Regions from separate parts of the Pseudoalteromonas sp. SWN29 genome, predicted to be linked through region 1. Evidence: predicted binding sites of a transcription regulator. Region 1 holds the regulator's gene; each other region holds the start of a gene.
What was found. The regulator sigma-54, encoded in region 1, starts transcription at its own class of promoters, with help from an activator protein. The targets are predictions, from matches to a motif close to GTTGGCACGNNNNTNGNNT.
Positions count from the first base shown of each region.

Region 2: the regulator sigma-54 is predicted to act here: its motif matches at 4,651-4,669, upstream of I6F53_RS08960 (TorF family putative porin).
Region 3: the regulator sigma-54 is predicted to act here: its motif matches at 2,909-2,927, upstream of I6F53_RS03710 (LiaF domain-containing protein).

Region 1 covers NZ_JADYXE010000013.1:9,639-19,715, forward strand. Annotated here, with positions in the region: gene I6F53_RS06780 (YgiQ family radical SAM protein) at 1-747, shown strand, start outside; gene I6F53_RS06785 (protein disulfide oxidoreductase) at 1,205-1,762, opposite strand; gene mgtE (magnesium transporter) at 1,819-3,177, opposite strand; gene I6F53_RS06795 (HPr family phosphocarrier protein) at 3,308-3,580, opposite strand; gene rapZ (RNase adapter RapZ) at 3,623-4,468, opposite strand; gene ptsN (PTS IIA-like nitrogen regulatory protein PtsN) at 4,487-4,939, opposite strand; gene hpf (ribosome hibernation promoting factor) at 4,944-5,231, opposite strand; gene I6F53_RS06815 (RNA polymerase factor sigma-54) at 5,258-6,757, opposite strand; gene lptB (LPS export ABC transporter ATP-binding protein) at 6,827-7,552, opposite strand; gene lptA (lipopolysaccharide transport periplasmic protein LptA) at 7,549-8,094, opposite strand; gene lptC (LPS export ABC transporter periplasmic protein LptC) at 8,084-8,638, opposite strand; gene kdsC (3-deoxy-manno-octulosonate-8-phosphatase KdsC) at 8,635-9,186, opposite strand; gene I6F53_RS06840 (KpsF/GutQ family sugar-phosphate isomerase) at 9,187-10,077, opposite strand, start outside.
Region 2 covers NZ_JADYXE010000018.1:60,009-70,085, reverse strand. Annotated here, with positions in the region: gene rplN (50S ribosomal protein L14) at 1-72, opposite strand, end outside; gene I6F53_RS08980 (AsmA family protein) at 346-2,316, opposite strand; gene I6F53_RS08975 (hypothetical protein) at 2,545-2,964, shown strand; gene I6F53_RS08970 (helix-turn-helix transcriptional regulator) at 2,973-3,173, shown strand; gene I6F53_RS08965 (hypothetical protein) at 3,329-4,492, shown strand; gene I6F53_RS08960 (TorF family putative porin) at 4,768-5,454, shown strand; gene I6F53_RS08955 (Bor/Iss family lipoprotein) at 5,509-5,844, opposite strand; gene I6F53_RS08950 (Bor family protein) at 5,841-6,152, opposite strand; gene I6F53_RS08945 (ABC transporter permease/M1 family aminopeptidase) at 6,356-9,934, opposite strand; gene I6F53_RS08940 (ABC transporter ATP-binding protein) at 9,944-10,077, opposite strand, start outside.
Region 3 covers NZ_JADYXE010000006.1:83,679-93,755, reverse strand. Annotated here, with positions in the region: gene I6F53_RS03730 (YagK/YfjJ domain-containing protein) at 1-279, shown strand, start outside; tRNA gene I6F53_RS03725 (tRNA-Ile) at 713-789, opposite strand; gene I6F53_RS03720 (YqaE/Pmp3 family membrane protein) at 1,853-2,011, opposite strand; gene I6F53_RS03715 (BON domain-containing protein) at 2,084-2,647, opposite strand; gene I6F53_RS03710 (LiaF domain-containing protein) at 2,976-3,638, shown strand; gene I6F53_RS03705 (VOC family protein) at 3,677-4,093, opposite strand; gene suhB (inositol-1-monophosphatase) at 4,349-5,152, shown strand; gene I6F53_RS03695 (substrate-binding periplasmic protein) at 5,199-6,008, opposite strand; gene secF (protein translocase subunit SecF) at 6,333-7,280, opposite strand; gene secD (protein translocase subunit SecD) at 7,290-9,149, opposite strand; gene yajC (preprotein translocase subunit YajC) at 9,169-9,507, opposite strand; gene tgt (tRNA guanosine(34) transglycosylase Tgt) at 9,533-10,077, opposite strand, start outside.

The sequences.
Region 1 (10,077 bases):
GACTTGTATAAAAAAGCACGTGAAGTTAAAGGTATTAAAAAGGTATTGATTGCTTCTGGTGTTCGTTACGACTTAGCTGTACGCGACCCGCGTTACGTTAAAGAATTAGTAACCCATCATGTGGGCGGCTACTTAAAAATAGCGCCAGAGCATACAGAGGACGGTCCATTATCAAAAATGATGAAACCAGGTATGGGCGCGTACGATCAATTTAAAGAATTATTTGATAAGTACTCTAAAGAAGCCGGTAAAAAGCAGTATTTGATCCCTTACTTTATCTCGGCTCATCCAGGGACAAAAGATGAAGACATGGTAAACATGGCTTTATGGCTTAAATCAAACGACTTTAAGCTGGATCAGGTGCAAAATTTTTACCCATCACCGATGGCTAATGCGACGACTATTTACCACACAGAAATGAACTCTTTACGTAATATTAAAAATAATACGGAAGTTGTTCCAGTACCTAAAGGTGCGCGCCAACGTAGATTACATAAAGCTATTTTACGCTACCACGATGCAGCTGGTTGGCCAATGATACGTGAAGCTCTACGTAAAATGGGTAAAGCTAATTTAATTGGTAAAGGGCCTAACTGTTTAGTGCCTGAGGAAGGGCGTGATGAAAAAGCAGGTAAAGGTGGCAGTAAAGGCGGACGTCCTGCACTAACGCGACATACTGGTTTTAGCCAATTTAAAAAGGCAAACACTAAACCAAAAGTAGGCGGTAATCGTCAAAGTACACGTTAGTGATTCAATCTAATAATAACTAGGGCGTGTTGATCTTTGGTGGGTTAATTTGCAGCAGTATGTTTGGTTTTTAGGCAAGGCGGAGCCTATGTAGTGTGGTTATTCCCCATGAATAGGCGATAACGCAGCATAAATACCAAACATGCGCTGCCCTTTGGGTTCTTTCTAGGGACGATTAACTCTTTGTTGCTCGGTTTTTACTTAGCCCACTAGGTTACAAACCTCGCGCCGCGATTTAATCGCCCCTAGATTGAACAAATTTCAATCCACAAAGATCAACACGCCCTAGTAGATTAGTTTAATTACGCTAAGGTTTTTTAAACCCTTTTAATGCGTAAATTAAGTAAACCTTGCTCTTTATTATCTATATTATTGTAGGTGATAAAGAGCGAGCTTTTAGAAACCCCTCTTGAGATAGCACGTATTTAGTGCCTATATACTTACAGTTAGTTTTTTCTTAAAACGTTGATGATAACCACAAACGCAACTTAAGTGACCATAGCGGCTGAATGCCTGTTAGCCCTTGCGTCATTTTATTATTTTTTAAGATTATATAGGATGGCGTGACTTGTCCTTGCCAATCGGTAAATATCTCACCGTGTTGATCGTTGACAGTGGTGAAACTGTAGCCATGCTCATTTAAATAATTATGTAGTTCTTGAGCTGAATCTGACTTTATTGCGATGGTGACTACGGGATAATTATTTTCTGCGGAGAGTTCGTTTATGGCAGGGGAGGTAATACTACAAATAGGACACCAAGTTCCCCAAAAATAGACAAGTGTTGGTTTATCATGGCTCATTGCTGCTAAATCAATGTTTTGCCCTTTATAATCTGTTAATTGCAATTGCAATTGCGGATTAGCTGGCATTACAGGTTGTCGCCACCAATTAACAGCAGTGTAAATAACGAAAAATATAGAGCCATATATCAACACACTTTTTAATATTGATAGGCCTTTTTGTTTTGGCGTTTTTTTAGGTGTGTCTTTTTTATTTTTGGTATCCGTTTTCATAGTTGCAGCTTTACCCTAAGTGTTTTTTACTTTAGTTATTTGCAAAAGTTTCTAATTTACACCAGCAACCAGGTAGCAGTACCTAAAAAGGCGAATATACCTACAATGTCTGTCACTGTAGTCAGTACTACACTACCTGCAAGCGCAGGATCTATATTCATTCTTTTAAGAATTATTGGAATACTTGCACCAGCAACTCCCGCTACAACTAAATTCATAAACATAGCGAAGGCGAGTACACCACCAAGCATAAAGTCCCATTGCCATAGGGCAATAACACCTGCAATTAACAGCGACCATAAAACGCCGTTTAGTGCGCCAATGGCAAGCTCTTTCATCATCAAGAAACGTTGGTTTGTTTGATTTATATGACCTACTGCAATACCACGGATAACAAGCGTTAACGATTGGCTACCAGCAACACCACCCATAGAAGGGACAATACCGTTAAGTACAGCCAAAATAGGGAGCACATCTAAAGTACCTTCAAAAAAGCTAGCTACAAAAGCAGCTGCAAGTGCAGTCAGCAAGTTAACACCTAACCAAACTGAGCGTTTTTTAGAGCTTTTTAGTACGGGAGCAAAAGTATCTTCTTCATCATCAAGACCGGCTAAGCCTAATAAACTATGCTCAGCATCTTCTCGAATTACGTCAACGATGTCATCGATAGTGACACGACCAAGGAGCTGATCGTTATCATCAACGACGGGGGCCGATATCCAATTATGACGCTCAAATAATTGAGCTACTTCACTTTCATCCATTGAGATTGGGATAGACTCACAATCTTCATCCATTAAATCGCGAACAATCTTTTCTGGTGGATTAGTTAATAATGTACTGAGTGATAAAGCGCCTATAAAGCAGTTATGCTTATCAACAACATATAAGTCATCGGTACCTTCTGGTAACTCGCCACGTAGCCTAATATATCGAAGTACAACATCAAGCGTAACGTCAGGGCGAATGGTCACCGTATCGGTGTTCATGAGCGCGCCAGCAGAACGCTCTTGATACGAAAGTGCTTGTGTTGCACGTTCACGGTCTTGAATGTCCATCGCGCTAACAACGTCTTTGTAAACGGTGTCAGGCAGGCTACGTAATACTTCACCTAAGTCATCATGGCCCATATCTTCGGTTGCGGCTGCAATGTGCTTAGGTTCCATTTGGGCAATAATGCCTAAACGTACATCTTCTGAGAGTTCTTCAAGAACATCGCCTTGCACATCAGGATCAACCAACTGCCAAAGGAGTCGGCGAATTTTATGTGGTGATGATTCTAATAATAATGCGGTATCACAAGGAGCTGTTTTTGCGAGCATGCGCCTAACTTGAACAAATTGACCACTATTGAGTGACTTAGTCACCTGTTTTAGTTGCTGTAGTGGGTAATCTTGTTCAAAAGCTTCAGGCATTGGCGTCCTTTATAAATTTTTATATTACTTTATGGGGAGAGGTGAGTTAACTGGCGTCACTAACCGTATTTATTTTATATATCTGTTTTAGTTGGGGCATTAGTAATGCGAGCATTATTTTTATAACTGTTTATTCTTGTTCATTAAAACGTTGTGCTATTAATTCTCCAACAGCATGTAAAGCTTGCTCAGAATCGGGGCCTTTACATACAACTTTTACTTCTTTGCCTTGGCTACTTTCAAGTAACATTAATGCAAGTACGCTATCGCCTGCAGCTTCTTTGTCATCTTGAAATAATGTAATTGTCGCATCAAACTGCACTGCTAATTGGGCAAGCACGGTGGCTGCTCTGGCGTGCAATCCTAATTTGTTTTTTATTAAAAAAGTGTCTTCACAATGCATAACTTACTCTACCTAAGCTGAACAGGTGATTATTCAGCTATATTATTTTTCTTGTTCGCGATGGCGAATTTTAACATTGGGATGTGTCATTGCAAAACTTTCACCGATAGTTTGCGCTAAATATACAGAGCGATGTTGTCCGCCTGTACACCCAATAGCAATGGTTAAATAACTGCGGTTATTTCGCTCTAAGTGCGGTAACCATGTTTGTACAAATGTCTGAATTTGCCATGTGAATTTTTGCACTATGCTGTGATTGGCCAAATAATCTTTAACGGGTTGATCTAACCCATTTAAAGGTTTTAATTCAGGTTCCCAATGTGGATTTGGTAAAAAGCGTGCATCAAATACGTAATCTGCTTCTTTTGGTATACCGTATTTAAAACCAAACGATTCAAATGTGACAATCAGTTGCTTATCTTTTTTACCTAAAATCTTTTCACGAATAGATTCAGCAAGTTGATGAACACTCAAATCAGTTGTATCTATCATAAAGTCGGCGCGGGTGATTAATACATCAAGTAATTCTTTTTCTTTTTTGATGGCTAAATCAAGAGGCAACGAGTCAATTGATAGTGGGTGTAATCTACGAGTTTCAGAAAAACGTTTGATCAATGTTTGGTCGTCGCTATCTAAATAAAATAACGTAGGTTTTGCAAAGCCAGGCAAGTATTCAAGAATATCGTTAAATTCATCTTGTTGTTTAGGGATGTTACGCACATCAATGCTAACAGCAATTTTATCATAGCTATCAGACACACTGCGAACTAATGAAGGAAGCAAGTTAACTGGAATATTATCTACGCAATAATAACCTAAATCTTCTACAACGCGTAAAGCAACCGACTTTCCAGAACCAGAACGGCCGCTTATGATAATTAACTCCATTTAACACCCTTTATAAAACTATGATTGATTGACAATAACTTGGTAAAGCTCAGCATCTGATTTTGCACTGCGTAACTGTTTACAAAAATCTTTGTTGTTTAGTTTATCAGCAATGGTTGCTAGAGTCTTTAAGTGCTGCTGGTTATCGCCATCTGGTACGATGAGTGCGACGAAAATATCAACAGGGCGATTATCGATTGCATCAAAATTTATTGGAGTTTCGCTAACGAGTACTAAAGCCAAAGGCTCTTCTGCACCGCTCATTCTTCCATGAGGAATGGCAATGCCACGCCCTATACCTGTACTACCCAATTTTTCTCTGCTCATTAAAGCATTAAGAATATCTTGTTGCGGTAAATACGGAAGTTTGTCGTGAGCAAGTTCGCTAATGAACTCTAAAATTCTTTTTTTGCTATTAAAAAGGACCGCAGCTTTGCTGCAGTCCTGGCATATAAGTGAGCTTAATTTCATCATATTAGTGTCGAGCAAGCTTCTCTTTGTGTTTAATTACTTGTCGATCGAGCTTGTCGATCAACGAGTCAATGGCGGCATACATATCTTGATGTTCTGTAGAGGCAAATAGCTCAGCACCGCTTACGTGTATGGTGGCTTCTGCTTTTTGATTTAATTTTTCTACATCGAGAATGACATGAACATTATTAATATGATCAGAGTGTCTTTCTAGCTTCGCAAATTTGGTATTAATATAGTCTCTTAGTGAATCGGTTAATTCTACCTGACGACCAGTTAAGTTTAGTTGCATAAGCATTACCCTCTTTTTTTTGCGTCTTAAATCAAACTTTTACGTTGATTTGACGGTGGAATAGCCAGAGATTCGCGGTATTTTGCGATTGTACGTCTCGCTACTTTAATTCCTTGCTCAGCCAATATATCCGCTATTTTGCTATCACTCAATGGTTTTGCTGAGTTTTCTGCTGCGATTAATTTTCGGATAAGCGCACGGATTGCTGTAGATGAACATTCACCACCGTTTTCGGTGCTTACATGGCTTGAGAAAAAATATTTAAGCTCAAATATACCACGGGGTGTGTGCATATACTTTTGGGTTGTTACGCGCGAAATTGTTGATTCGTGCATTTCTACCATTTCAGCAACATCATTTAAAACCATTGGTTTCATGGCTTCAGGACCGTGTTCAAAAAAGCCTTGTTGTTGCTTAACAATACAATTTGTTACTTTTAATAGTGTGTCGTTTCTACTTTCTAAGCTTTTAATAAACCATTTAGCTTCTTGTAAATGCGAGCGAATAAACTGGCTGTCACCACTGGATTTTACAGTGCGAGACATTGCCGCGTATTGGCTATTAACACGAATTTTAGGCATGCTGTCTGGGTTTAACTCAACAACCCAGCGGCCTTTAATTTTTTTAACTGACACATCAGGAATAACATACTCAGATTCTTCTCTTACAATAGTATCTGCAGGTTTAGGGCTAAGAGTATGTATTAATGTCATTACTTCCTTAAGCTCTTCTTCTTTGAGCTTAGTTTTCTTCATTAATGTACGATAGTCACGAGCAGCTAATAAATCAATATGCTCGGTTAAAATCATTTTTGTTTCATTAATGTAAGGTGTTTCTTTATCAAACTGGTTAAGCTGAATACACAAACACTCTTGTAAACTACGTGCAGCAATACCAACAGGATCAAACAGTTGGATGCGTTTTAATACAGCTTCAATTTCATCAAGTTCGACTTCGTTATCATCTTCGTTTTCTTGATTAAAGCTTTCTAAAATCTCTTCGCAGCTTAGTGTTAAAATACCTGAATCATCGACGGCTTCTACAATCGCAATAGCAATAGCTTCGTCTGTAGGGCTAAATGGCGTTAGTTGTAACTGCCACATTAAATACTCATGGAGCGTTTCAGTAGAGGCGCCTTGGTATATTGATTCGTCTTCAGGCATCGGACCCGATGATGCTGCTGGGGCGGCACTCATGTACTCATCCCAGCTAACATCCATAGCCATGTCGTCACTTAGCGTGTCTTTTGCAAGTGCTTCACCACTATCTTGTTCATATTCGCTTGGAACATCGTCGGCCGATGCGCTAACAGTTATGTCATCTGTATCTGCTTTTTGCTCGTTTTTACCTGCAGCGTCTTCGGAATAGTCTGGTTCTTCAACCTCTAATAGCGGGTTGCTGTCGAGAGCTTCTTGTATTTCTTGCTGGAGATCCAATGTACTGAGTTGCAACAAACGAATAGCTTGTTGCAGCTGTGGAGTCATTGTAAGTTGCTGGCCCATGCGCAGCTGTAGTGATTGCCTCATGTATCTCTAACAATCCTTTTATGTTGTTATAATTAATACTAGCAGATGCTTAAAGACATGGCGTAAATGTTACAGCCTAAATTGCTCGCCTAAGTAAACATCGCGTACTGTTTTATCATTTAATACGTGTTCTGGAGTACCTGATGCAATCAGCTCCCCATGAGAAACAATGTAGGCTTTTTCACAAACATCAAGGGTTTCTCTTACGTTATGATCGGTAATCAATACACCAATCCCACGATTTTTGAGATGTTCTATTATTTTCTTTATATCTAATACCGAAATTGGGTCAACACCTGCAAATGGTTCATCCAATAATATAAATTTAGGATCGGCTGCCAGCGCACGTGCTATTTCCACGCGGCGACGTTCGCCACCCGATAATGCCATACCTTGGCTATCACGAATGTGTTGTATGCTAAATTCATCTAATAATTTATCGAGCGTGTCTTCTCGGGCTTGTTTATTTAGCTCTTTGCGTGTTTCTAAAATAGCCATTAAGTTTTGATAAACAGTCAGCTTTCTGAATATTGAAGACTCTTGTGGTAAGTAGCCAATGCCTAATCTAGCACGACTATGCATAGGTAAAAGAGTAATATCGTTATCATCGATAGAAATTTTACCTTTGTCGCTAGGTACAAGTCCTACTATCATATAAAAAGTGGTAGTTTTACCTGCGCCGTTAGGGCCAAGTAAGCCAACAATACTGCCAGCTTTGACTTCAAGGCCGACGTTTTTTACAACTTCACGGCCTTTATAGCTCTTTGCTAATAGCTCTGCTTTTAATGTGCTCATGGTTGACCTTTGTCGCTTTTTTTACTTTTTTTAGTCTCGATTGGTACTAAAATTGTGTGAACGCGGTCAGTTGAGTTTTCATCTTTTTCGGCACTGATTAGCTGCTGCTCTATATCGTAGGTAATGCTTTTAGCATTTATTTTTTGTCCCGCTTGCGATACTTGTGCATTACCAACAAGCGTTAAAAAACGCTTAGATACATCATAACGTACTTCGTCAGCACTGGCGCTCATAGTCGTGCCATCTGATTGCTTTTCTTCAAAGTGCGCAGGGCTACCTGTAGCAATTAATAATTGTTTATTATCGCCAAGTTCATCGCGTTTATGTACTTCTAAGCGGTCTGCTGTAATTCGGCGATTACCATGAATAATCTCAACGTTTTTCTCAAAAATACCCACGTTAGCTTTTAATTGGCCTTCTTGCTTATCGGCGCTTATTGAAATTTGATTTGCAGCCGGTAGCGAGTTTTGCTCTGCAGCATTACTATTAAACGCCAGTATAAGTGCAGGAATAATAAGTGATTTTAATATTTTATTGGTCATAATATATGGTTCGCGTATGGTTAATTAGTTTTATCACTTCGGTTTTTAAGTCGGCTTCTAGGCCTTTACCAGTGATTTTTAAATTGGGTCCAGTAATGATAACGGGTTGCTCCGAGCGCATTGTTAATAGCTTTATATCTACCTGAATATTATCAGCATTGATTTTGTCTATCATGGCGTTATCGGTTAAGTTTTTGGCAACCACATTACCTTCTAAAATTAATTGTTTGTCTTCGTATAATGTTGCTTCGTCTGCATTTATTTGCCACGTTTGCTTTTCGTTATATAAAGTAAAAATGGGTTTTTCAAAAAATGTAAAACCTAATTGTTGGTATAGCTCCATTTTAGCAGCAGTTACTTTGTGGCTAATTTTACCTTGCTCGTCATAGGCTGTTTGTTTGAGTTCAATGGCTATGTAATCAGGCTTGGCAATAACTTCAGGCTCAGCCTGAGGTGCAACATTAGTTTGTGTAAAATAAGGGTACCAAAGCCAAACCATACAGCTAATGAATAAAACGCTTAATATTATGCGCGCTGCATTCATGAACTAGTGCCTTGTGTAGTCAATGCTTTACCATTTTCAAGCATGAGCAAGTCGGTGAGCTCTCTTACTGCACCAAAGCCGCCAGGCATTTGCGTTACATAGTGTGATAAACGTTTAATAAGTGGGTGGGCATCATTTACTGCAACAGCAAAGCCGACTAATTCCATAACGGGCATGTCAGGACCATCATCACCGATATAAGCAATTTGTTCATCGCTAAGGTTGAGTTTGTCTTTTAATTCTTGATAGGCAATGAGCTTATTTTCTTGGCCTTGATAAATATGCTGTACGGTTAAGCTGCTCATACGTTGTTGCACTATTTGTGAATGACGACCAGTAATTACAGCAACTTCAAAGCCACTGTTTATAAGCGCTTTAATGCCAAAACCATCTTTTGTATTAAACGCTTTTAGCTCTTCACCTTGATTGCCAAGATAAATACGGCCATCAGAAAATACACCATCAATATCGCATATAAGTAGCTTTACTTTTTTAGCGCGTGCTTTTGCATCATCGCTCAGCGGTTGATAGAGTTCTTCAAATTGCATTTATAACACTCCTGCTTTTAATAGGTCTTGCATGTTCAATGCGCCAATAGGCTGATTTAGCTCATTGACAACGATTAAGCCATTTATACGTTTGTGTTCCATAATATTAAGCGCTTCAGCGGCTAAAATATCTTGCGTAGCCGTAGTACATGACTTGGTCATAACAACATCTATTTGAGTTGTATGAATATCTATTCTTTGTTCTAAAATGCGGCGTAAGTCGCCATCAGTAAATAGTCCCACGAGCTGCTGATTTTCATCAACAATGGCTGTCATGCCTAAACCTTTAGCAGACATTTCAATAAGGGCGTCTTTAACTGTTTGTGAAACGTTAATAATAGGTGTATTTACGCCGCTGTGCATAACATCTTTTAAAGTGAGTAATAAGCGCTTGCCTAAACTACCACCTGGGTGAGATAACGCGAAGTCATCAGCAGTAAAGCCGCGAGCTTCTAATAATGCAACTGCCATGGCATCGCCCATCGCAAGCGTTGCAGTGGTACTTGATGTAGGAGCTAGACCCAATGAACAGGCTTCTTTTTCTACTTTAATACACACATGTACATTAGCAAGGGTCGCCATGGTTGATTGCGTATTGCCAGTCATCGATATCATTTTGGCACCAAGTCGTTTTAAAACCGGAATGATATTTAAAACTTCGCTGGTCTCCCCTGAATTAGAAATAAGCATAACCACGTCATTTTTAGTGATCATCCCTAAATCACCATGACTTGCTTCACCAGGGTGAACAAAAAATGCTGGACTGCCAGTGCTTGCAAGGGTTGCCGCTATTTTATTGCCAATATGACCTGATTTACCCATACCAATGACAATAATACGGCCTTCGCAGTCGTACATTAATTGGCACGCGTTATGAAAATTTTCATCTAC
Region 2 (10,077 bases), on a different contig from region 1:
GACTTTTATACACTGCACTTTGCGAGCGCCGCTGTTATCAGCAACTTCCAGCTGAGTTTGCATTTGGATCATGTTAATGACCTCCGGTGTAGTAATTACAACGTGTCTAAAATTTGTTTAAAAATCAGACATTTCGATTAAATCCCAATCAAAAAACAAACGAGTTGTCTCTTAAGGGCGGGCAATTGTACCAGCATTGAGGAGGTAGCGATAGGTTATTTTTTAATTAATTTGGAGTGTATGGTTATTAAAGTCGAGTAATTACGGCTATGTAGCTATTTTACAGGTGGTTACAAAACAAACAAGGCACTATATAAGTGCCTTGTTTACGTCAGCTGTAGTTGATTAACCAAATAAACCTTTTAATTTATCTTTAATCTTATCTTTTGCTTTGTCTTTGGCTTTTTCTTTAGCCTCATCGACTTTCTGCTTAGCTTCATCTTTGAGCGCATTGCCTACATCAAGCTTTATACCAACATCATGGAAAGGCCCTTTTATACGTAATGGTATTTTAAAACCACTACTGTCATCAGTAGTTCCCTGTCCTTCGATTGATCCAACTATGCCCGTAACCAAACGATAGTTAACCATTGTTTGCGGTAAATCGACGTCCCCTTCACCAGATATTCTAATAAGTGGGCTGATAAGTGATAAATCAGTATTTTTACCAATACCATTAGTAAAGTTGAAGCTTCCCGTTAGTGCAGAGAAATCCGTTTGCTCAGATTCTTCAAACCCTGTATCTAACCCTTCAGATGCTGCACCAAAGTTTCCTGAAATAAGCTCCTTACCTTTACGTACCATCTCAGCTATATTCGCACCTTTTACAGCTCCATCAGCAAACTCAAATCCAAGCTTTCCGTTAAGCGCACCAATAAACGACTTTTGACTTTGGCCAGTTGTGTTTAGGTTCCAATTTAAAGACCCCTTACCCATTAGCTTGTCAAAACCTGCCGCATCCGTTAATAAAGGCTGTGCATCTATACCAGCTAAGTCAAAGTTAGTTGATATTTTATAAGGTACTTGTTGTGCGTTTACATTGATAACGCCTTTACCTGACCCTTCATAAGCAGAAAAGCTATCTAGGCTTAGTTTTGCAATGCAATTTTTTAAAGCAACAGTAAATTGATTTGCGCCCAACTTAATATCGTTAGCTTTTAATCCACTTGAACGAATAACTACATTCGCATCTAGTGAATTTAACGCACTTAGATCAATTTTAGTGTCATCCCATACTATTGGCTCTGCAGGTTTATCATTTTGCTCTACTGGCTCTTCTTGTTTTGCTACTGCTTCAGGTAGGTACGGGTTTAAATCAAGCATACCTAAATCAATATCAGCATTTACAGCTAAACGCTTACCTAGGTTAAGCTCGCTCTTACCTTTTATTTCCAATGCGTCTAACGTCGCAACTAAATCTTCTAAATTAAATTTCTCACCTGCTAGGTGCATTTTACCGTTTACACTAAATGCGTTAAATGCATTTTCTTTTGCACCTAACTCTACACCTTGCCATTTCGCAATGTTTTTAACTGACTCACCATTTAATGCTAACTGGCCTTTAATATCTTGGCCTTGCTGAGCAATGCTTCCTTCGAAAGTTAAATCAACTAAACGAGAATCTAAGCTTTGTTTAACATTAAAAGTAGCACCTTCAATTGCTTTGGCCGGAGTATCTAGTTTTACATCAAGCTCAAAGCGTTCTTGCATATAAGTAATACCACCTTTTACTTCTAATGTTTTACGAAGTGAAGGAAGTAAAATAGCGAGCTCTAAATCACTAATTTGTTGTTTAGCACCTGTTTGGCCATCTAGGTAGGTAAATGTACCGCCATAAATAGCAACCTCACCTAATTCAATATCAAAGTTATCTGGAAGCTTTATCGCTTCACCTGATTGGCTTTGCTCTTTAGGTTGCTCTGCAACTGCATCAAACAACTGCCAATTAGCTTTTCCATTTTTGTCGGTTTCTAATAGAATATTTGGTTCGTTTATAACAAACTTATCTAATTTAAACTCACCACCAAATAATGAAAACCAAGGTATGTGTACAGCAAGCTGTTTCATACTCGCCATATCGGCGCGCGAACCTGATTCCATGTTTGCAAAATGCACGTCGTTAAGTTCTAACTTTAATGCAGGGAATACGCTAAGTGTTTTATCACCTTTAATAGTAAGAGTACGCCCAGTTGTTTGTTCTACCTGCTGCGACACTTTATTAAAAATAGTATCAGTAGGGATTAAAAACGGTGCGGCAACAATGAGTGCTATACATAGTAAAAGTATTACACCTACAATTTTAAGTAAGGTTTTCATGATCGTCCTTTCAAACGTGCAAATAATGTTCTTATCATAGCGAGTGTTAGCCTTAAAATCATTGTAGTTATGATAAAAAAGCACTTTATTAGATATTACATTCTTATCCTGAATCACCCCTGAAACATTTTGATACCTTTAGGTTACAAAAAATATTGACTTCATGAAACCTTAAGGTTGCATTAATACCTAGAGGTTACATTTTATAAATTTAAAAGGAAATGAGTTATGTCTAATTACGATATTAAAAGTGAAGAAAAATTTATGGGCCAAAATGCATGGTTTTCATTATTCATGGGTATCACTTTATTAATCATCAGTGTTTACCCAATGCTTAATCACACATCAGCCCCATTATTGCTTTTAGGAACTACTGCTTTTTTAGGCTCATTCTTTATGTTTGTGATCAGAGGCGGGTTTACATGGAAAATGAAATACCACCTTACCTATAAAGATGAGTATTTAAACACCATCGACACCATCGCCTATAAACATGTTGTGCTTGGCTTACTTTTTAGTATGGGTGGTGTGTACTTATTATCAGATGGTCTTGCTTTAGAAGTATCTCACAGCATGATGGCTTCATTTTACCTTGCTGTAATGAATTTAATATACGGCGTATCAATTCTTTGGCAAAACAAAGATTAGGATTAAAAGTGAAAAATCATATTGCAAAGTATCGAAAAGAGGCTGGGCTTTCCCAGCAAGAACTTGCTGATGCTATTAATGTATCGCGCAAAACAATAAGTACCGTAGAAACGGCACGATTTACACCGTCGGTAATAATTGCTCTAAAAATAGCAAAGCATTTTAATACCTCAGTTGAAAGCGTCTTTGTACTAGATGAAAATGATTGATACATATTAAAGCGTTAGCCTCATTTTATTAGCAAAAATACTGATTTAGTCACTTCAATTACAACGTATGGAGGACAGCGCTGTTGTTATCAACGTAATTGCGCTAAAATAGACCAGCAAAAAAATATATATCTAAACCGGAGATTCTACAAGGCATGAAAAAACTGCTAATTTCACCGTCAAAAATGACGCTAGGCGAACAAGAAAACCAAATCTATCAGAACATTCTGAAGCAATCTTCAGAGTTAAGCCTTAACCTTATGGCCGTGAAAGTAGAAAACCACCCTGATGATTTTTTACCTTGGTGTTATGAATTGCTAAATGCTAGCAGAGATCGTATGAACTACGATTTACTAGAGCCACAGCAATTGCCTGTACTTAAAAAGCTACACGACCAGCTTATTTCAGCTATCAGCTTTTTACAGGTTAAAACTTTACGTATTGCTCCTTGGCCTGTTGTAAGTGTATTTGTAGAACAACACAAAGACGTTATTGCACTTGATGAACAACTTCGTTTAGTAGACTACATTAAAAGCATTCGTGAACAGTCTCTTAAAGATATGATCCCTGAAGACTTACTTGCGTTTAGTGGTAAGCACATGGCATCACTTGATCCAAGCACATACAACTTTGACGTTGAATGGTTTGCATCTACAAAGAGTGCAAAGAGCTTCCATCAAATGCTTGGTGATTTACCAGGTGCTTTTGACGATGCACTAGTGAATATTCCACTTGAAGGTGATATTACTCAATATGAGTATCAACAATTTGTTGCTGCTTATTCAAAAATATTCACCGACAACAACGAAAAACCAACACTTGCGCCTGCAACTCGTTTGCTTGCAATGCGTCGTCCTGATTTATTTACTCCGATTACAAATAATCGATTAGATGCTTTATGTGGTGCCCTTGGTGTTTCTAAACTTAAAAATAGTGATTTTGAGCGTTACTGGCAAGATATCGTAAAAGGTATTCAAGCTATGTCATGGTACAAAATGGCTAAACCGAGTAATGAGTTAGAAGAACAATTAGTTGCTATTAAAGCGCTAATCCCATGTTTCTTTCACTATGCTGATGCTAAAACACCAGATAACTCTAACTACATTAAACTGCTAAGCAAGCCTAAACGTACTACAACTACAACAGGTAAAACTCAGCGTAGAGGTAAAGAGTCTGCAGAAATTTTAGTAGACCGTGCCCTTGCTGCTGACGATATTCCTGAACATATTCGCAGTAAACGCGATTCAATTGTGAGTGAAGTTCAAAAAGGTCGCAGTGTAAACGAAACAATTAGCCTTATGCGTACTATATTCGGTTAAACCTTCTAATTTAGCCGTACTTTTATGGTGCGGCTAGGTTAATTTATGCACCACCAACGTGCGCAACATCTTCCTTCATGTTATACCCCTTCCCTATTCATAAAATGCAAGCTCATGTTTTTTAATATATAAAAATAATTTTTAGTAAAAATAATGAAGCTGGCACATACAGTGCAATTATCCCGTTAGTTAAACAATAAAAAGCCGTCAGCCTAAAGGTTCCGATTACATAATAAAAACCTTGGCGAGCAAAAATCATATAACGGGAAATGGACATGCTAAAACTAAAAAAAACCATCGCTATAAGTGCTATAGCATTAATGGGCGCAACATCTTTAACGTCAACAGCCGTACATGCTGAAGTAACTGCTAATGCAGCGGCAACATCAAACTACTTATGGCGTGGTCAAGAGCAAACTGGGGGCGATGCAGCTATTTCAGGCGGTATTGATTATGCCAATGAATCGGGCTTTTATGCAGGTACTTGGGCTTCAAATGCATCGTGGGCAGATGAAATGACCTATGAGCTTGACTTATATGCAGGCTTTGGTGGCGATATTAACGAAAGTGTTAGCTACGATGTTGGTTATATTTATTACGCTTACCCAGACGCAGCTTCTGAAGCAGACGCAGATTTCTCTGAAATTTACGGTAGCATCAGTGTTGAAGGCTTTACCTTTGGTGCTTCTGTATTAGCAACATCAGCTGCAAGTGGTGATGGTACAGACTTTGGTGATTCACTTTACCTGACAGCTGACTACGGTTTTGCTGTTGGCAGTAACGGCACTGAAATGGCACTTCACTTAGGCCATTACTCTGGTGATTTTATTGGCGATGATAATATCTTAGATTACGGTGTATCAATTTCGAAAGACGGTTTTACTTTTGGTTTGTCTGATACAGATATGGATGATTCAGATATTAAAGCTTACGTTGCTTATTCTGTAGACTTTAATTTATAAGAAAGAATGTGTTACTTGCTGCAACACGAAGGGCCTTTTGGCCCTTTTCTCGTTTTATAGCTGTTTTGCCTTAAATGGTACCTTATTACATTGTACTTCTACTGTTTTAGGGTACCAAGCTGGGCCGATTTGATTCACAACCACCTCAGCTAAACCATTAGTAAACGATTTATACGTATGAACACTTTGCCACTCCCCTTGTGGGCAATGCGTTGTTAAATCTAACGGCTCTGACCCCTCGTACAACGCAAGTGCAAAATTATGATGCCACTGTGAGCTTTTTAGCGGTTTATTGCTTACTTTGCTTTGTGCTCCGTTATCAAAGTAAATATTTGTACATCCCGTTAATATAATAAATGTGCAACTGGCTACAAATAGCTTGATACTCATAATGTCTCCCCTATTACTTGCTCTTGGCACCACACTTTAATGGTATGAGGCGAGTATATTCCAAGCGTAATTAAACTCAGCGCTCCATCACTAAAGGTTTGCTGTGACTGCATTTGAGTAACGGGTGTATTTGAACATATTTGTTTTACGTCTACCCGCTGCTCACCCACCAATCCCCATAAATAAAATGGGCGGCTATCTTCGTAATTAGCTTGGCTCGTTATTTTTTCTGCAGCCTGTGGCTGAATGGTTACCGCAGAACAAGCACTCAGGCTTAATGCTATCGCCCCTATAATTAATGGTTTCATACTCTTCCTTATAAACTAAATACCAGTAAGGTAACTTTATAAGAGAACATAAAATATTAGCGTAAAAAGCTGTGGGGAATATGTAGAAACGCTATGAAGTTTTATACAGTTTATTACACATAAAGGCCGCATAAATGCGGCCTTTAAAGTAGTTAACCTGTATTCAGATTAGTTAACTAAAAGAATTGTTATTTAAATAGCAGTTAAAACTTAGCTAAGTTGTTTTTACTGTCTTTATCGACCAGCTTAATGTAAGGATCGACCCCCGCAAATAATGGCTTTTCTTTTACTTTAAGCTCAATCGTATTAATACCTGATACTATTTGGTGCTTTTGAGAGTAAATAACAAAATCTTCAGCTAGTAGGTTTTCAGGGTCATCGCTAAACAATGCAATATCAATTAGCTCATCGAGCGGCTGTTCAGTTTCTTCACCTTGGCCATCCGCACGCTGTTTAACGGCTTCTACGCTAAGTGTTACAGTATAAAAACCTTCGCTATCAACGCTATCTGTAACTGACACCTCTTTCATCTCAAGCTCATACAGTGTTATGTATTTAAACTGATCGTCAATAAAGCTTTGTTCGGCTTGTGTTGCGTCTTGTTTTAAATAGCTAAGTAAATCAAGTGTTGTTGGGTATGGTGTTGATTGGTACTGAAACTCATTTAAAAATGCTTTTAGTGCATCATTTAAACGTTTTTCACCTAAACGATCATAAATCGCCATCATTACCACAGATCCTTTATTGTAATGAAGATATTGTTGAGACTGCGTTTTATATAGTGGCATTTCTTCAAAGGCTTCCCCTGTACGCCCTATTAAGTACCTATCAAGTTCATATTTTAAAAACTTACGTAGCTTCTCTGCGCCAAAGCGTTTTTCGAGCACCATAAGCGCACTGTACTGTGAAAGCGTTTCTGACATAACTGCGCTCCCCTCAACATTCGCTCCCGACACTTGATGCCCCCACCATTGGTGCGCTACTTCATGTGCGGTAACATAGTAAGGGTAGTCAACTTTACTCTCATCTCTTAAGTCTGTAATAAACCCCATGCTTTCTGAGTAAGGGACTGTATTGGCAAAGCTTTGTGCAAACGAGCGATACTTAGGAAATTCAATTATACGTAGCTGCTTATGCTGATACGGCCCAAATGCTTGTGTAAAGTAATCTATCGAGTCTTGTACCGACTCAATCATACGGTCAACATTCCATGCATGATTTTTGTGGTAATACACCTCAATATTTACCCCATTATGCTCAACCTTTTTACTTTCAAGTTCAGCCGAAAGCACCGCATAAAAGTTTAAAATAGGCGCATCCATTTCATAAACAAAAGTGCGGCGCCCGTCTTTTACACTTTCACTTTGTAAATACCCTGGGGTAATAGCAAATTGCGACTCGTCGGTTGTTACCGTTGCCTTAAAGTTAATAAACCCATTAGCTGCACCAAAATCACTTTGTGTATAGTACTGACTGTCTTCTAGCTTATGGGCACGTTCAAGTTCTGGTAAATCATGCTTACGGCGTTCAAATTTATCAGCTACCTGTAAACCACGGCTATAACCAAAGCTAGGAAGGAGTTCCAAGTTATTAATAAAAGTGCCATTGGCAACTAATTGTGTATCAGAGTCTTTATCAGTAAAGGCTGTATGATCACGAGTAACCGACAGTTGCCCTTCTCTTATTTCGTTTGGCATAAGCGGCTGCTCAAACTCAAACCATGCTGAATAAAGCGCTGGTAATTTTTCAACTATCTTACCGCCTGCCATGGCTACATCCCAACTTTTAGCGTGTTGAGGTGAGCTTATTAACACTCGCGTAATTGGCTCGTTAGAGGTATTAGTAAATTTAATTTTTGCCACAGCACTTAAAGCACGCTTTTTTGGATAAATATCAACAGTTAAGTCAACATCGGTCACCATAGGTACTGCTAAGTCTTTGTATTGTGCAAACTGCTGTTCATAACTTATTTGCTTGTCTTGAAACTCATCGCTCGTAGTAAACTCATTCAAAACTCTTGTGTTGTTATAAATATTGTAGCCTGCACCAACAAACACTAATGCACTAATAACCGCAATCGCTTGCCCTTTTAACGACATATTATAACGAAGCATAGACAGGCGTGTACGCAGCGTTTGTGAAGGACCACGGTGCCATAACGCAAACCCAACAATCGCTAAAACAAGACTTAACGCGCCCCAATATAATGTGTACCAATGCGCAGCTTGTAAGAAATGCCCATAACCATTTATATCAGAATACGGTACGCTACTGCTTTGCGAAAAATGATACATATGATGCTCAAACCCATAAGAACCCATTACTTTTTGCGCTATGTAATACAAAATAAACAAACCCATTCCTACATATTTATTCGGGCTAATAATCTGTAAAAAGAAGGCGAGTACTGTCAGCATAATCAACGGTAAAATCGATAAGTAAACAATCCTAAATAAATACTGTCCTAGCTCTAAATTAAATTGACCTTTAAATAACTGAACTGTAATTGTGAGTATCATTCCCACGAGGAACAACCCAGAAACAGCAGCGATTAAAGCCAGTATTTTTGACACCCAAAAAACACTGTTATGTACAGGAAAGCTGTCAACAATATCGCCCATGCCACTTTGTCGCTCTCGCCACACAAGCTCAGCACTATAAAAAGCGATAATAACAAACAAAAACAAACCGGAAATACCGCTAATAATATTGACCATATTCTGAGTTAAAGGCCAGTTAGTAGTGCCATAAGCACCAATAGGCGCAAACAGAGGGATCATAAGCGTTACAATGCTTACACCCGCTAAAATCATAAAAGGAGCACTAAATATAACTTGTTTAAGTTCGAATATACTGCGCATTATTAGCTGAGATTTAGTACTAATCCCCGCTGATTTATAATTTTTAGCACTGTTGATAAGTGCAGCTTGTTTATTTTGTACAAAAGCAGAGACTTTAAATTGCTTCTTCTGTTTTTTAGTTACTATGCGGTTGCTTAGCTTTCCAAGGCCAAAAAACATTGCAACACTGATTGCCACCCACAATATACGGTTAACTAAAAGGTCACCTGTGAGCGTTAGCACTTCTGTGTTTTTATCATTTACAGTCCAATAACGTGTTAAATCAATTAACGAACCAGAGCCAAATGGGTCGGCGTAAACAACAATATTTCTAAATGCTAAATCATCAAAGTAAACGCCGGCAATTTGATAGGCTATAAAAATCACAACAGCTGCTACATACACCGACATCATGGTTTTAAAATAGACCGCTACACTATTAAAAATAGCCGCAAGCACCAGTAAACTTGGCACTGCTAAATAAAGATAAGGCGCAGCGTAGTACATTAGCTTATTAGGACCAATCAATTCGCCATCGAGCCAGCCAACTAATAAACCAAATTGCGACCCTAAAAACACACCCAATGGCACGCTTAAAAATACAATAAGTACAACTAAGTAAGAACCAAAAAAACGCCCTGCTTGATAAGGCACAGGATTAACAGGCTTACTAAATACCAGCTCATCCATTTTGCTTTCACTGTTGCGAATAGCGGAGCTGGCAACAAAGTTAACCACTAAAAACATAGCGAGTGTACAAAATGTAACGGTTAAAAGCATAATAGAGAAAGGCGAGTTCATATGAACATTCGCCCCACCTAGCGGAAACTTACTACTGGAGCTTATAAAAAACGCCATAAAAAAGAAGATTAATGAGGTCACATAAAACGAAGGTTGGCGCATAAAATAGCGCAGCTCAAACGCAAGCATATTAAAAAACATAACGCCTCCTTATGCTACTTCGCTGTTACGATGATTAAGCAGTGTAGAAAAATACACATCTTCTAAATTTGCATTACTTGCTTCAAACCCTTGTGGAGCCTGCTCTGCTATTACATGTAAAATTGTTTTCCCTGCAAATAAGC
Region 3 (10,077 bases), on a different contig from region 1:
GAAAACGCCAAGGCACAGCATTATCATGTCGCATTATGGCTTGATGGTGACTTGGTGAAAACATCACACTACATTTGTAAAATTGCCAAGCAGGTGTGGGAAGATATGGGCGGGTTTTATTCCAAAAATAGAAGAAGCTATATCTATGTAGATTCGCCAGAGGAAAGGCTTAATGCCTTACATTGGTTATCTTACTTGGCAAAAGGCCGAGGCAAGGGCTATAAAAGCACTCAAACTAAGGACTACAGCACAAGTAGGCTCAATAAACCTAAAAGCTAAATACTGTACTTGTAGTTGATGGTTATTCACTCGTAGTTTAATAAGTCTGTTTATTGTCAAAAATTGACTTTGCTACTGTTAAGGGCTGTTAACATTTATAGGGTTTTCTGACTCCATAAAAAGCTAAGTTTTCCTAGTACTAGAACCTCATAAAACCTGAGGAGCTTAGCAAAACTCAACTTTTAGAATCTGTCAAAACCTATCAAAACCTAACATTTAAAAATGTAGCGTGATTGCTTATTCCTAAATTACGGTAAACATAAACAGTTTGGCTATTTTCTTTGATTAATATTCGGAGGGGTATGTGTAAGGCTAAAGTGATTTATGTAAAATTATCGGTCGGAGGTATTATCTCAAATCCGATCCGCTATCGTTCCGTGAATTAAATTATTTTATTTTGTTAGTAGGTATTCACTTGGAAAGCTTTGAAAAGTGGTGGCCCCTCCCAGACTCGAACTGGGGACCTAACGATTATGAGTCGTGTGCTCTAACCAACTGAGCTAAGGGGCCAACTTTTATATAACTGCAAAACAGTTAATTTTTGAAGCGTTCAGTCACAGAGCGACTAAAGCGGGTTGCAGTATAAAAACTTTTTAGGTGCTTGTCACTACCAAACACCTTTATTTTAACAATCAGTAAGCTAACTGCTTAAATAGTAATCTTTTAGGTGGGTATAAACGTAAAATGTAAGATATTTCCCATGACATTCACTGCATTAAATTATAAAAACCTTCCACCCACATCAGTCTTTTATATTTACCGCTCTACTTTTTAAGTAAAGCTAACATATATGTGTAGGCATACAAGGCTGTAAAAAATATGCTTGGGGCTACTGTAAGTGCCAAATTAGGTGTCTGATTAATTACATTCACCAGAATTACTAAGCTCGATTGAACAGTAATCGGAATTACAGGCGCAAAAAGTACGCCTGCTATTTTTTTGTTGTTTAAATACGAGGCGCTGGAGTTAATTGCATTATTAAAGCTTTGTCGTATTGCTACGTTTTGTGGTGTTTTAGAGAGAAACATACAAATAATAGGAGTTACAAACGCAAGCGTTACATAACTCGACTTATACTTGTTGACGACCTTTTCTAAAATAAAAGTAAAAAACAGCGTTACAAATCCACTATACAAGCCTTGCACTAATGCAACTTGGAGCGTGATCGATTTTACAATATCTGCCGAACTGTTTGCCCAGTAGGCCCAACTAAAATAAAAAATGAATGACACAACACCTTACAATATAAACCGAATGTTCAATTTACTACCTCTGTATATATAAAGCGCTATTTAATAATATCAATACAAATCATGATAATGCTATTACTAGATAATAAGGTAATTAATTGCAGATGCACAAAGAAACGAGCATTAAACACCTGCTAAACAGGAGCTCTCCAAAATTAGTTCTTTAGTGTGGTAGACGGTAATTGGGATTTTTTAGTACAGAATAGATGTAGTGCGGAATAATACTAGAAGTAAGTTAAAATTAATATTGTGAGCCGATTAGCACTGAGAATATTCGCTTAGCTAAACCTCAGTTATCGGCTTACACAATATATAATGTATCATTATTTTTTCGCAATAATGTAAATTGCATGTATTAACCCTGGGAAATAACCTAGCAGTGTTAATAAAATATTTAACCAAAAATGCATACCTAAGCCAACTTGCAAAAATACACCTACTGGCGGTAATAAAACCGAAAATATTATACGGATAATATCCATAACCAAACTCCATTTAAATTAAGCATTAAAAAGGGGTAAAGCCCAGTTTTACTGGGCCTTAGCTATACTGTATTATTCAGCAACAATAGTTAACTTATCAACTACGTCACGAACATCTTCAGCATTTTTGGCAATTTTAACTGCTAACTGTTTTTCAGCATCAGACTTTACAGAACCATTCAAAGTTACTATACCGTTGTCTGTATCAACATCGATGCCTGTACCACCAACTTCTGAATTAAATAGAAAGCGAGTTGTGATTACAGTAGTGATTTTAGCGTCCGTTAGGTCATTATCATCATCCATCATATCTTTGTCTGTATCCTTTGCACCCATTTGATTAACAACAGTAAGGCTGTTTTCAACATCAGATACGCCATCTAGGCTAAGTATTAGCTCTTCTGCAAGCTCTTTATCAAGCTCGCTATTAACTTTACCTGTAAGTACTACCTTGCCATTTTTTACATCAGTGTTAATGTCAAAGTTGTTTAGATTAGTGTTCATAAGAAGAACTGTTTCTGCCTTACCATCAATCCAAGCATCTTTACTTTCGTTTTCCCAGCTGTTCGCTTGGGCACCCATAGCCGTAGTACCAAGAACTAAAGCTGCGATAATAGATTTGTTAAATGTTTTCATAATCTTTCTCCTTTTGATTAAAGACACTTTAACTTATGCGAGCTTTAGGCCAAGTTTATTTATCCTTAAAATTCAATTGCTTGGGTTGTTTTCATGATAAAGCTTTAACTATAGCTGTGTAACTATTTACAGGCTACTCGGTAAAACTTTCTCAAATAGTGAAAATAGCTAGATAATTGCTCTTTTGGTTAATCTATCGTTAATATAACAAAGAAAAAAACACCATTAAAAAATAACCAATTGATAATTAAAGTAATTATATTTGGTACGCGGTTTGCAATTAAACATTAAGATAAGTATCAATAGTAAATATAATAAGGAATATCTCATGTCTGTAAAAGTTGAAGACCGTCCGATAGAGCAAGTACGCGAACAGGTGATTGATCAATTAATTTATAATTACAGTCATGGGGTTATTTCAGTTGATGCATTTGAGAGACGTTTAGATGACGCGATGGATGCATCTAACAACGAAGCTCTTTTAGCCTTAGTAGAGGATTTAACACTTAATACAGACCAGCAATATAAAGCAGAAAAACAGTCGCAATTTTCTCCACACTATAGTGCACAACAAAACAGTGATGATGACTTTACACTACGCAGTATTTTAGGCTCTAACGAGCGCAGCGGGCAGTGGGTAGTACCAAAAAACATTTATCTCAGTAATTTTATGGGATCGGTGGTGCTAGATTTTACTGATGCCATTTTTGCGCATCAAAATGTAACTATTCACGTTAACTGTATTTTTGGTAGCGATGAAATATATGTACCAGAACATGTAAACGTAGTCTCTAAAATGTTTTGTATATTAAGCAGCCTTGAAAATAAATCGGTATCACTTAACAAGCGCCAAGGTCCTACTATTCATATTGAAGGTAAAGCGGTAATGGGCTCTGTCGAAATAAAAATAAAACGGACTATTAAAGAAAAGTTTATGAGTTTTGCTAATGAGCTAAAAACACAATTAGGCGCTGGAAATAATCGTTCATAAAGCTTGCTTAAGCACCGCTCTTTGCGGTGCTTAACCTGTTATAAATCGTTATTTCGCTCGCTTGGTATATCACTTAAATACTCTACAAATTCCACCTCAAACCCAGCGGGATCAATAAAGTAAACATTTTTTCTGAAAGGATTCTCACTACCTTGCTTACTTATCCGAAAACCCGCTTTATTTAAGCGTATCACTACCTCATTTAAGTTATTAGTCACATAAGCAAAGTGTGCAAAACCAACTTGATGGCCCGATAAGTTTCTGTTTTCACCTTCACCATGGTCGCTTATCGCAATGTAATGCGTGTCATCTCCAAAGTGTACCCAGCGTCTTGGTTTTCCGTGCCAATCACCTCTACCCTCACTTCTGATTGACCAATGCGGAAATACAGCGCGATAAAATTTAAGCATACTATCTATATCACTCGCGACTAAGTTTACATGCTCTAAATACATAATGTTGTCCTATCAATTAAGTAAACAGCACGATAAAACCTCAAGCTAGCTTTAGGTAAAGTGTTATTTAAAATTAATTCGATTTAATTAGGGCCTGTGACTTAATTATTATCTTGAAAAAATATATACACTTTTTAATCTTGTATAAAAAACAAACATAAGTATTTAGGGTTTATTGTTTACTTTATGTCAAAAGTCGCTAAAATATGCCGGCTGAAATATATAAACGTTCTTTTACAACCCAAAGGTAATACCATGCATCCAATGTTAAACATTGCGGTTCGCGCTGCGCGCAACGCAGGCAAAATTTTACTTCGCGCAAGTGAAGATTTATCAAAAGTTGAAGTGCAACAAAAAGGCGCTAACGACTTAGTAACTAACATTGATAAAGAAGCCGAAGCCGTAATTCGTGACACTATTTTACAGTCTTACCCTACTCACTCTATTGTTGGTGAAGAACTAGGTGAGCATAAAGGCAAGGATGATGATTACCAATGGATTGTAGATCCTATCGATGGAACAACTAACTTCATCAAAGGCATCCCTCATTACGCGGTTTCTATCGCACTTAAAGTTAAAGGTCGTTTAGACCAAGCTGTTATTTATGATCCAATTCGTGGTGAGCTTTTCACTGCTTCTCGCGGTCAAGGCACTCAGTTAAACAGCAAACGTCTACGTGTTAGCAAAACTACAGTTCTTGCAGGCACTGTACTTGCTACAGGTTTTCCTTTCAAAAACAAAAACCACATGGATGCATACACAGAAGCGTTTAAAGCACTGTTTGTACACACTGCAGACATTCGCCGTGCAGGTTGTTCTGCTTTAGATATGGCATACGTTGCCGCTGGCCGTGTTGATGGATTTTTTGAAATCGGCTTAAAACCTTGGAACTCTGCTGCAGGCGAACTTATGGTTAAAGAAGCGGGCGGTATGGTTGTAGATTTCGCTGGTGGTAATAACTATAACCACAGCGGCAATATCATCTGTGGCTCACCAAAACTGACTCAAGCAATTGTTCGCGAAATTCGTCCAGTATTACCTGAGTCGTTACTTCGCTAATAAATAGCATGATGAAAAAAAGGAGCCTAGGCTCCTTTTTTTGTGCCTAAAAATAAGGGTTATCGAGCTTAATTTCAACCGTTTTGCCTTTTGTATAAGGTAGGGTATTTAAACCCTTTGCGAAGTATTCATTAAATAATGCGTCAAACTCACCGTTTTCTTGCATTTTTATCAAGCCCTCTTCAACTGCCTTCGCCAATTCAGGTTTACTCTTTGTCACAAAGTAATAAATACCGGTTGGATAACTTATGTATAAATTAGGCACGATTACTAAATTACTTTGTTTGTTTTCAATAAGCTCAGAGTTAACCTCAATAAACGAGCGAGGAAAGTAATCTATTCGCCCTCGGCTCGTTAAAGTGAACATGGCTTGGTAGTTAGTAAGCGGCCTTACATGTAATCCGTTATACGACATGATTCTTGTATCTGGCCAGTTATGGCCTTGTACTGCTGAAAACTCTCCTAGCTGCTCAAGAGTTTTTACGTTTTTAAAACGTGCTACATTTTGTTTATTAGTGAGTAAAGCCCGCTTTCCTATGTAACCTTTAAATAGCGGTATTTTAATAGCTAAGGCAAGCGCCTCTCGCTCTGGGCTGCTCATACTCCAATACATATCCAATTCGCTATCATCTAGGTTTATTAACTTACGCTTTTGCAGATCTGATATGGGGATCATTCGGATAACACCGGGGTAGTTTACGCTTTCCAGTGCACGTACCAGTAACTCATTGAGATACTCTTCTCGGGCATTTTGGGTATCTTGCTTTTGAGCTACATTAATTATTTGCTCTTCCGCCATAAGTGCAAAACTTATAAACAGACTTAACACACTAATAGAAAGTTTTATTGGCAACATAATAATTACCTACTTTATTTAAATTACCTATTTATTGGCTGAAAGGATAAGCGCTTCAAGAGCCCCCTTTGAGCATATAAATAAATAGATAACTTTAGCGATAACGCTTGGTTTATTTTAGCTTCAGTGGCCTGTGCCTTAACCTGCAGCGATTTGTACATTATTGCAAAAAGGCCCTACCAATTCATACTACAAAGTTAGCACTGTTTTCGTAAGCTTGCACTGTTATACTCGCTAATGAAAACTTAGACGCCTGAATAATTAATAAATTGCAGATATAAAAAAACCGCTCATAAGAACGGTTTTTATTAAGTACAAACCCAATTACGGCATAGCGTCTTGGTCAGCACCTTCTTTTTCTATTACTTCTGGTATTAAATCTTCTTTGCTTACGCCCATTGCTATGGCAACAGAGCTGGCAACATAAATAGAAGAATAAGTACCAATAAACACACCAAATAGCAATGCAGTTGCAAAGCCATGAATGGTTTGTCCGCCCCATGCAAACAAAGCAATCAATACTAAAATAGTCGTGATTGAAGTTACAAGTGTACGGTTAAGTGTTTGCGTAAGTGAAATATCGATTATTTCGATAGTGTCGTCAATGCGTACCTTACGGAAATTTTCACGAATACGGTCAGATACAACAATCGTATCGTTGAGCGAGTAACCTATTACCGCAAGAATTGCCGCTAATATTGTTAAATCAAACTCCAAACCTAATACCGAAAACAAGCCCACAGTAATAATAACGTCGTGTATTAATGCACCTACCGCGCCCACAGCAAAACGCCATTCAAAACGAAACGCAACGTAGATTAAGATACAAATAAGTGCAGTTAACATGGCAAGGCCACCCTGCTCTTTTAAGTCTTCACCTACACTTGGGCCTACAAACTCAATACGGCGCATTACTACGCTGTCGTCTGCTTTTTTAAGCGCATCAATTACTTGGTTACCAATCACTTCAGCTTTAACATCACTACCGCGTGGTGCTAAACGAACTAAAATCTCTTGGCTAGAACCAAATAATTGTACCGATGCATCAGCAAAACCATTATCAGCTAGCGCTGCACGTACTTTTTTAAGGTCTGCTGGCTGTGAAAAACCAACTTCTACCGCAGTACCGCCGGTAAAATCTAAACCAAAATTTAGACCTTTGACAAAAACTGATGCAAACGACGCTAAAATTAATAACGTCGAAAAACCCATAGCCACTTTACGAAGAGACATGAAACGAAGGGTTCTACTACCCAAACTTAAAATTTGCATGTCAGCTCCTTAAATCGAAAGTTTATCAATACGTTTACCACCAACGAACAAGTTGATTACCGCACGGGTACCAACAATGGCTGTAAACATTGAAGTTAAAATACCAATCGCAAGTGTTACTGCAAAGCCAGCTATTGGGCCGGTACCTACTGCAAACAGTATAATGGCAGCAATTAGCGTGGTGATGTTGGCATCAAATATGGTGCTAAATGCGCTATCGTAACCAAAGTGAATGGCTTGTTGAGGGCTACGGCCATCGGCCAGCTCTTCACGAATACGTTCAAAAATAAGTACGTTAGCATCAACCGCCATACCTACCGTTAATACAATACCAGCAATACCAGGTAGCGTAAGTGTAGCGCCCGGAATTAAAGACATAACACCTACAATTAGTACTAAGTTAGCCGCAAGCGCAAGGTTTGCAACCATACCAAAGCCTTTGTAGTACACAAGCATAAACACAAGTACAAACGCAAAACCAAGTGCAACCGCAGTCATACCCGCTTCAATGTTTTCTTGGCCTAAGCTTGGACCTACTGTGCGTTCTTCAACAATTTGAATTGGCGCTACTAGCGCACCTGCACGAAGAAGCAAACTTAAATTATGTGCTTCAGCTGGGTTGTCGATGCCTGTAATACGGAACGAGCGATCAAGACGTGCTTGAATCGTTGCTACGTTAATTACTTCTTCTACCTTAATAGGTGGAAGCGCTTTACCGTCTGCATCTTTTTTACCTGATGGCTTGTACTCAATAAATACCGTTGCCATACGTTTGCCAATAGCACGTTTGGTAAAGGCATTCATTTTTGCCCCACCTTTGCTATCAAGCGTAATACTTACTTGCGGGCGTTGGTATTCATCTGCACCAGATTGCGCACCAGTAATATGGCTGCCTTCTAGGATGATGCGTTTTTTAAGTACAACAGGGTAACCGTCGCGGCTCATGATCATTTCAGTACCCGCTGGGATACGACCTTGAGCAGCAGCACTTGCATCAGCATTTTCGTCTACTTCACGAAATTCAAGCGTTGCTGTAGCGCCTAAAATCTCTTTAGCACGAGCTGTGTCTTGAATACCTGGTAGTTGAACAATAATACGCTCAGCGCCTTGGCGTTGTACGTTAGGTTCTGCAACACCGATTTGGTTGATACGGTTACGAATAATCGTTTCATTTTGCTTGATAGCGTAGTCACGAATTTCTTTGAGTTTTTGCTCACTCATTGTCGCAAAAAATGCTTTATCATTACTGCTGTCATCAATATAGACATTCAGCGGGTAGCGAGTTTCTAAGAAGCTCTCTGCTGCATTTTTGTCTGCTTCGGTACGCATTTCTACACGCATACGATCAGAGCCGGCTACGCGGCGAACACTACGGTAGCGTAGTTTTTCTTCGCGTAAATCGCTACGAAAATCTTGTTCCATTTGCTCAAGCTGGTTATCAACCGCTGTTGCCATGTCGATTTCCATGGTGAAATGTACGCCACCACTTAAATCAAGACCTAGCTTCATAGGGTCACCACCAACCGCTTTTAACCAAGCTGGTTGAGCAGGTGCCATATTAATAGCAGAAATATAATCATCGCTCAGCAAATCACGCAGTAAGTCATGCGCTTTAAGCTGTTCTTCAACATTTTTTAAACGAACTAAAATTTGCCCATCTTCAAGTATTGTTGATTTAGCGGTTACATTATTTTTTTCAAGGATTGCGTTTACTTTGTCTACAACACTGAGATCTACATCAGCGCCTTTAGCACCTGAAACTTGTATAGCCGGATCACGACCATACAAGTTTGGAGAGGCATATAAAAGGCCAATGGCTACCACAGCTAAAACAAGTAAATACTTCCAAACTGGAAACTTGTTTAACACGGGGTCGTCCTTATTATTTTTATAGCGACTTCATTGTGCCTTTTGGCAATACTGCAGAGACAGATGATTTTTGTACTGTTACTTCTGCTTGCTCGTTTAAAGAGATAACGATGAAATCTTTCTCTTCAGAAATTTTCACAATTTTACCCACTAAACCGCCTTGGGTAAGTACTTCATCGCCTTTAGCCATCATACTCATTAAGCTTTTGTGCTCTTTAACGCGCTTAGCTTGTGGGCGATAAATCAAAAAGTAAAAAACTAAACCAAAAATAGCTAACATAATTAGCATTTGCATAGTTCCGCCGCCCGCCGCTGCTGCGCCTGTACTTGCTTGTGCATTTGAAATAAATAAACTCATGATACTTCCTCTTTAATTTTAAAGTTTAATTTTTTATATCTGCTAGCTCTGGCACATCTTGGCCTCGGCGAGCATAAAAATCTTGTACAAATTCTTCTAATTTACCTTCGCTAATTGCATTACGCAAACCTTCCATAACACGTTGATAGTAACGTAAGTTATGAATTGTGTTTAGTCGTGCACCTAAAATTTCGTTACATTTATCAAGGTGATGCAAATAAGCGCGTGAATAGTTTCCACACGTATGGCAATCACACTCAGGGTCAAGTGGCCCTGTGTCTGTTTTATGTACTGCGTTACGTATTTTAACTACACCGGTGGTAATAAATAAATGGCCGTTACGCGCATTACGTGTTGGCATAACACAGTCAAACATATCAATACCACGGCGAACCGACTCAACTAAATCCTCTGGCTTGCCTACACCCATAAGGTAACGTGGTTTGTCTTCTGGCATTTTAAACGCACAATGATCAAGAATATTCATCATTTCGTTTTTAGGCTCGCCTACTGATAGACCACCTAATGCATAGCCATCAAAGCCAATTTCTTCTAAGCCTGCTTGCGATT